Regions from separate parts of the Robertmurraya mesotrionivorans genome, predicted to be linked through region 2. Evidence: a T-box and tRNA genes for the amino acid it is inferred to sense, from the RefSeq annotation. Region 2 holds a T-box; the other holds one or more tRNA genes.
The links. A T-box is a leader RNA that pairs with one kind of tRNA and senses whether it is charged. The one in region 2 lies ahead of glyQ (glycine--tRNA ligase subunit alpha), so its partner is inferred to be a tRNA-Gly.
Positions count from the first base shown of each region.

Region 1: it has a tRNA-Gly gene. The T-box ahead of glyQ (glycine--tRNA ligase subunit alpha) is inferred to sense a tRNA for this amino acid. The anticodon was not compared.

Region 1 covers NZ_JBPCCH010000028.1:45,505-48,930, reverse strand. The annotation lists gene ACRX5O_RS23205 (ATP-binding protein) at 1-1,094, opposite strand, end outside; tRNA gene ACRX5O_RS23200 (tRNA-Gly) at 1,276-1,349, shown strand; gene ACRX5O_RS23195 (winged helix-turn-helix transcriptional regulator) at 1,448-1,813, opposite strand; gene ACRX5O_RS23190 (MFS transporter) at 1,980-3,170, shown strand; gene ACRX5O_RS23185 (aldo/keto reductase) at 3,177-3,426, shown strand, end outside.
Region 2 covers NZ_JBPCCH010000001.1:388,668-392,093, reverse strand. The annotation lists gene glyS (glycine--tRNA ligase subunit beta) at 1-981, opposite strand, end outside; gene glyQ (glycine--tRNA ligase subunit alpha) at 974-1,864, opposite strand; T-box leader at 1,944-2,121, opposite strand; gene recO (DNA repair protein RecO) at 2,168-2,923, opposite strand; gene ACRX5O_RS01930 (YqzL family protein) at 2,953-3,096, opposite strand; gene era (GTPase Era) at 3,250-3,426, opposite strand, start outside.

The sequences.
Region 1 (3,426 bases), on a different contig from region 2:
CTGGCGACTTGTTCTGATGTCATACCAATACCAGTGTCTGTAATACTTAGATGGACACCATTCTCATTCTCTTTCGTGAACAAAAATAATATACCTCCAGATTTCATAGCATCGATACCATTTTTCGAGATATTCAGCAGTATTTGCTGGAATTTATGTGGATCACCAGTTATCGGGTGGTTATGTAAAAAAGCTGTTTCAATCGTTATTCCTTGTTTGTTGGCAAGGGGACGAATGATTTCAACACACTTTTGAATCTCTTGTTCCAAGTCGAGTGGCAATTCCACTTCAGGATGTGGTCTAGCAAAGGTGAGATATTCATTAATAATCTCCGATGCACGATCTGCTTCGGCAATGGCAAGAGAAGTATAGGTTTTACAATCCTCAGGCGTATCCGAATGTTCATGTACTAATTGTAAAAATCCTCTCACAACCGTTAATGGATTTCGTACTTCATGACTAATACTAGCAGCTAAATGGCTGACCGTTTCCATTTTTTCAAACTTAATCGATTCCATTTGCAAAAGATGAAAGGTTCGAAGTACTTCACACAAGTAACAAACAAAAAATGTAGAAGCTGTTAGGACCATTACATAGATGAAATAAGAAAAGGTCTGATCAAAATCAAATAAAATAGATGGAATTAAAAAACCTACCACTGAATATAAAAAAGATAGAAAAGTAAAAAGAAATAGTCGGCTATAAAGAGGCTTTTTTAATAAATTTGGATACATATAAATCATAACAACTGTGTAGATGACTGCAAGAATAATGGTAACCCAAATACCGTTTCCACCAAAGGGGAGTCGGATTAGGATCATGACGCTAGCCAAACCTAATATAATGGGTCTGCCACCGTAGATACATCCAAGTAGAAAAGGGATGAAGCGCAAGTCATAAACAAAGCCTTCATCAACTTTAACAGACAAAAGAATACTAACAATCATTAAGAGGGAAGACAAAAGGAAGAGGTGCAGCTTGCCAAATCGATAGGTATAAATATTGTGTTTGGCTAGGATTAATAAGTTGAGTAGCAAAATGGATAGAAGAATGAATAATAAATTAATCAGTAGACCTTGAAAAAGTTCACTCATCCATGTGCCCCTCCTAGCGCGATATATTCTATTTCTTATTTTATGAGAATGTACATCTTTTAACAAGAACAATAGGGAAAAATACGCTTTGTCCTTACATGAAAAAAAGTTCGACAAAATACTTGATTTTTTTTAGGAATCTTTGTATTATATAAAAGTACCAAATATGAATCACATATTTGCGGGTGTAGTTTAATGGTAAAACCTCAGCCTTCCAAGCTGATGTCGTGAGTTCGATTCTCATCACCCGCTCCATACATATAAGCAACGCAGTATGCCGTTTATAAAAACGTTGTACTGCGTTTTTTTAATCCCCCGTTCTTATAGTAAACGGGGATTTTGATCATCTAAAACTATTTTTGATTTAATATACTTTCCTCTAAAACCTCATTTTTATCTCCGTATACCTTTGTAATATGAGATTCTCCCCATGCACATAGCGAATCCAAAATTGATTGTAGACTTTTTCCATATTCACTGAGTTCATATTCCACTTTAGGAGGAACCTGATTATAACTAATTCGTTTGATGACTCCATCTTCCTCTAACTCACGTAATTGCTGTGTTAACATTTTTTGAGTAATATTTGGCATTAATCGCTTTAGTTCATTTGTTCGCTTTTTTCCATGTGTAAGGTGGCATAGAATGACGCATTTCCATTTCCCCCCAATCACCTCTAATGTGGCTTCGACACCTATGTTGTACTTCTTTTTCTCCACTTTTATTCTCCTTCCTATAGGCACTAAAAAGTACCTACCTTACTAAAAGGTATCTATATCACTTAAAAGTGCGTTCTTTCCTAATTGAACTCTATGAATCATAATAGCATTTGTTGATGAAATACACCAAGGAATCATATCAACGGTAAAAAATAGGAGGGAAATAATGAAGTTAGATAGAAAGAGAAGTACATTTGCTTTATTAGCATTAGCAATTAGTGCTTTTGCGATTGGGACAACCGAATTTATTAGTGTTGGGTTGCTTCCTCTCATTGCAAAGGATTTACAAATATCTGTTACAATGGCTGGCCTAACAGTCTCTTTATATGCACTAGGAGTCACGGTAGGTGCCCCAATTTTAACTTCGATTACTTCGAGTATGTCGAAAAAGAAGCTACTACTTTGGATTATGCTGGTTTTTATAATCGGGAATAGTCTAGCAGCTTCAGCAACATCAATAGGTGTTTTACTTGCAGCAAGAGTATTATCAGCATTTTCCCATGGTGTATTTATGTCAATTGGCTCTACGATTGCAGCGAGCCTAGTTCCAGAAAACCGTCGTGCTAGTGCCATTTCCATTATGTTTACAGGGCTAACGGTTGCAACAATTACCGGAGTTCCTATCGGTACCTTTATCGGTCAACAGGTCGGTTGGCGATCAGCATTTGTTGCTATTGTTATTGTCGGAATAATAGCCTTAATTGCAAATAGCATCCTCGTTCCGGCCGAACTACCCAAAGGGAACAAAACAACATTCCGTGAGCAGTTAAACTTAGTAAGAAATGGACGTTTGTTACTAATGTTCATTATTACGGCATTAGGATATGGAGGGACATTCGTAGTATTTACGTATTTAACTCCATTGCTTCAAAGTATTACAGGTATTAAAGAGGAATTAGTTGCTGTCGTTTTACTCGTATATGGTATTGCCATTGCGCTTGGAAATGTCATAGGTGGTCGACTAGCAAATCATAAACCGCTCAAGTCTTTATTTTATATGTTTCTCATTCAGGCAGTGATTCTCCTCATATTAAGCTTTACTGCACCGTTCAAAGTGGTGGGTATACTAACAATTTTATTCATGGGGCTCTTTGCCTTTATGAACGTTCCCGGCCTTCAAGTATATGTCGTAATGCTTGCAGAACGCTTCGTCCCTGGGGCAGTAGATGTTGCATCAGCTATAAACATTGCTGCTTTTAATGCAGGTATAGCCGTTGGTTCTTATGTTGGCGGAATAATAACCGAACAGATAGGATTGATTCATACCGCATGGATTGGTTCGTTAATGGTATTTGGAGCTGTCATTTTAACTGGTGTAAGCCTAATTCTTGAAAAAAAAGATCTAATGGAGGGCTAATAGATGATTAATAAACATTTACAAGAAACGACTACTTTAAATAATGGGGTAAACATGCCTTGGTTTGGACTTGGTGTTTTTAAAGTAGAAGACGGGCCAGAATTGGTTCATGCAATAAAAACAGCTATACGTCATGGGTATAGAAGTATTGATACAGCTTCGATTTATGGAAATGAAGCTGGTGTTGGAGAGGGCATCCGAGAAGGAATGAAAGAAGCAGGGATCACTAGAGAGGATTTATTTATTACCTCAAAAG
Region 2 (3,426 bases):
TGCATCTGATAGTCTTGCTCTAAGTACCTTCTCATTTCCCTTTGCTACTGTCTCAAGATGCATATGATCACCATTTCTTACTGTTACAAAGAACGGCAAAAGTGTTCCGTCCTTTTTCTTTACAGGGAAATAGCGCTGATGCTCTTTCATCGATGTGATAAGAACTTCTTCCGGAAGCTCTAGAAATTCTTCCTCAAATCTTCCGAATAAAGCTGTTGGGTATTCAACTAGATTCGTTACTTCCTCTAATAATTCCTCATCGACAGGAATCGTCCAGCCTTGCTCTTCTTCTAACTTAGAAATTTGGGAGAGAATTGCGTCTTTTCTTTCTTCTGCATTCGCAATAACAAATTCACCTAAAAGCTTAGTTACATACTCTTCTGGTGAACCGATTTCTACTTCTTTCCCTAGGAAACGATGCCCGTTTGTACGATTGCTTGTCGATACATTCGTGATCGTAAATGGGATAATCTCTGTTCCATATATAGGAAGTAACCATTTAATTGGACGAATATATTTTAGTGTTTCATTTGCCCAACGCATATTTTTAGGGAATGTTAGTCCGGTAATAATATGTTCTATCTCCGGAAGTATCTCTTTCGTCGCTTGCCCCTTTGTAAACTTTCGTACATGAGCATACTCAACCCCATTAATCTCTTTAAAATATATATCCTCAACAGACATTCCTTGACCTTTAGTAAATCCTACTGCTGCTTTTGACCAATTCCCTTCGTGGTCAACGGCGATTTTTTTAGCAGGTCCTTTTGCCTCTTCCTCAACATCCTCTTGGCTAGTACTAACACCGTAAGCAATGACAGCTAGACGTCTTGGAGTAGAAAAATGAGTGATGGAATCAAATGAAATCTTTTTCTCTTTTAGCCAGTTCTCTATTTTTGATGTTAATTGTTCAATTGACCCTGTAACGAAACGAGCCGGCATCTCCTCAAGCCCGATTTCAATTAATAAATCTTGCTTATTCATGTGTATCTTCCCCCTTTTGCTGTAGAATTGGGAATCCTAACTTTTCTCTCTCTTCATAGAACGTTTTAGCTACCTTTCTTGCTAGGTTTCTACATCGACCGATAAAACCAGTACGTTCAGTAACCGAAATGGCGCCTCTAGCATCCAGAAGATTAAATACATGAGAGCATTTTAAGACATAGTCATAAGCGGGATGAACAAGACCTTCGTTCATTTGACGATGTGCTTCTTTTTCATAAATGTTAAACAGATTAAAAAGCATTTCAGGATCTGATGTTTCAAAAGTATATTTTGAGTGCTCATATTCAGGCTGTAAGAAAATATCACGAACGGTAAATCCGTTGGTCCACTCTAGATCAAATACATTTTCCTTTTCTTGAATATATGAAGCAAGGCGCTCGATTCCATAAGTTATTTCAACTGAAACAGGCTTACACTCAAGTCCCCCTACCTGTTGGAAATATGTAAATTGGGTTATCTCCATGCCGTCTAACCATACTTCCCAACCAAGCCCTGCACATCCAAGCGATGGATTTTCCCAATTATCTTCTACAAAACGAATATCGTGCTGAAGAGGATCAATTCCCAGCGCCTTCAACGAATCAAGATAAATTTCCTGAATATTGTCAGGAGAAGGCTTCATAATCACTTGGAATTGGTGATGTTGGTACAAGCGATTAGGGTTTTCACCGTATCTTCCGTCGGCTGGTCGTCTTGACGGCTCCACATACGCCACATTCCATGGTTCAGGGCCAATTGCACGTAAGAATGTGTAGGGGCTCATGGTACCTGCTCCCTTTTCTACATCGTAAGCTTGCATTAAAATACATCCTTGATCAGACCAATGCTTTTGCAAAGTTAAAATCATGTCTTGAATATTCATCGTACACCTCCAAAATTTATCGCATAAGAGATGATCATTTTTGGCAAACAAAAAAACTCCCGTCTCCTATGCCTTTGAGCATAGGGACGAGAGTTACCCGCGGTTCCACCCTATTTGCCGACGATAAAAACGTCAGCCACCTTAATCCGAAATTGCTCGGGAACGCCCTTCCTTAACACTCTATTCCTAGCTTACACCGTCCTAGGATCGCTTCTAAGTAGAGAAAGTTAAGTACTCCTTTCCTTCAACGCAAATATTAAATTTAATTTGAATCTTAGCTGAAACAAAGGTCGTTGTCAACTCTTAAAAGTCATTACTTCCTAATTGGCTAATCTGATTCAGAAATTTTTTTGTTTTTAAATGTAAACCGGAGTATTCATCATAATAAGCATTAATAATTTTTTTAAGCTCATCCTTTGTTTCTTGCTTTACAGATATATTCCCTAACCTACTCATATCAATAAAATAAAATAAACGAAGTAGTTTTACTGTTGATTGTGAGATTTTATAGTGATATGGATCCTTTTCCAAACAGCGATGACAGATAAATCCACCCTCTCTAATTGAAAAAGAAAAATGACCGTCTGTACTTCCACAAACGGCACATTGATTAAGGACGGGATACAACCCTAATGTATTCAACATTTTCACTTCAAAAATATGAACAATAATTTCTGGGTCATAGCCTTCGTTAATATAATTTAGCGTTTGATATAGCATCTCAAATAAAAAAGGATTTGCCTTTTTTTCGTCAGTGCTTTTATCTGTTAGATCAATAACGTAACTTGCATAAGCGGTTAGGAAGATATCCTCCTTGATTGACCGCATCGAGGAAAGCATTTCACCTTGCTGCAAACTCCCTAGTCCGCTGCCTGTTTGCACTAGGAATTGACCGTATGTAAAAAGCTGAGTGATGGCAGCTAAACGGCTGTTTGGCTTTTTTGCGCCGCGTGCCATCACCCCAATTTTCCCCCATTCACGTGTGAATAGAGTGACTATTTTATTTGTTTCACCATAATGATTTGTTCGAATGACGATGCCTTCGCATTTTTGAAACATCTAGAACACCATCCTAGTACGAGACAAACCTAGAGATATGGAAATTCAACCTCTGCTAGCTCATCATCCTGATTCCCGGGTATGTCTTGATTCTCCTTCTCTAACTCCTTAAAGAGCAGATAAGTGTCAATGTTACCTGTCTGCGAAAAAACTTTCCAGGTAAAATCCATCATCAAAAACCCCCACCTTTCAAATAGTTGACTAGCAATAAATCCAAATCGTTACCATTATCATAGCCTTGTCTACCAAAAATAATGAGTCGAAAATATTGTTAATAAAAAAGGTGCATAAACTAGAAAGATGAATAATAATCTAAAAATGGTAAATCAATATTCGTCCTCACGGAACCCAAAATCTCTCAGTTGGGACATTTTGTTGCGCCAATCCTTCTGAACCTTAACCCATAATTCTAAAAATACTTTTGTTCCCAACAAGTTCTCAATATCCTGCCTTGCACGTTTTCCAATTTCCTTTAACATGCTTCCTTGTTTACCAATAATAAT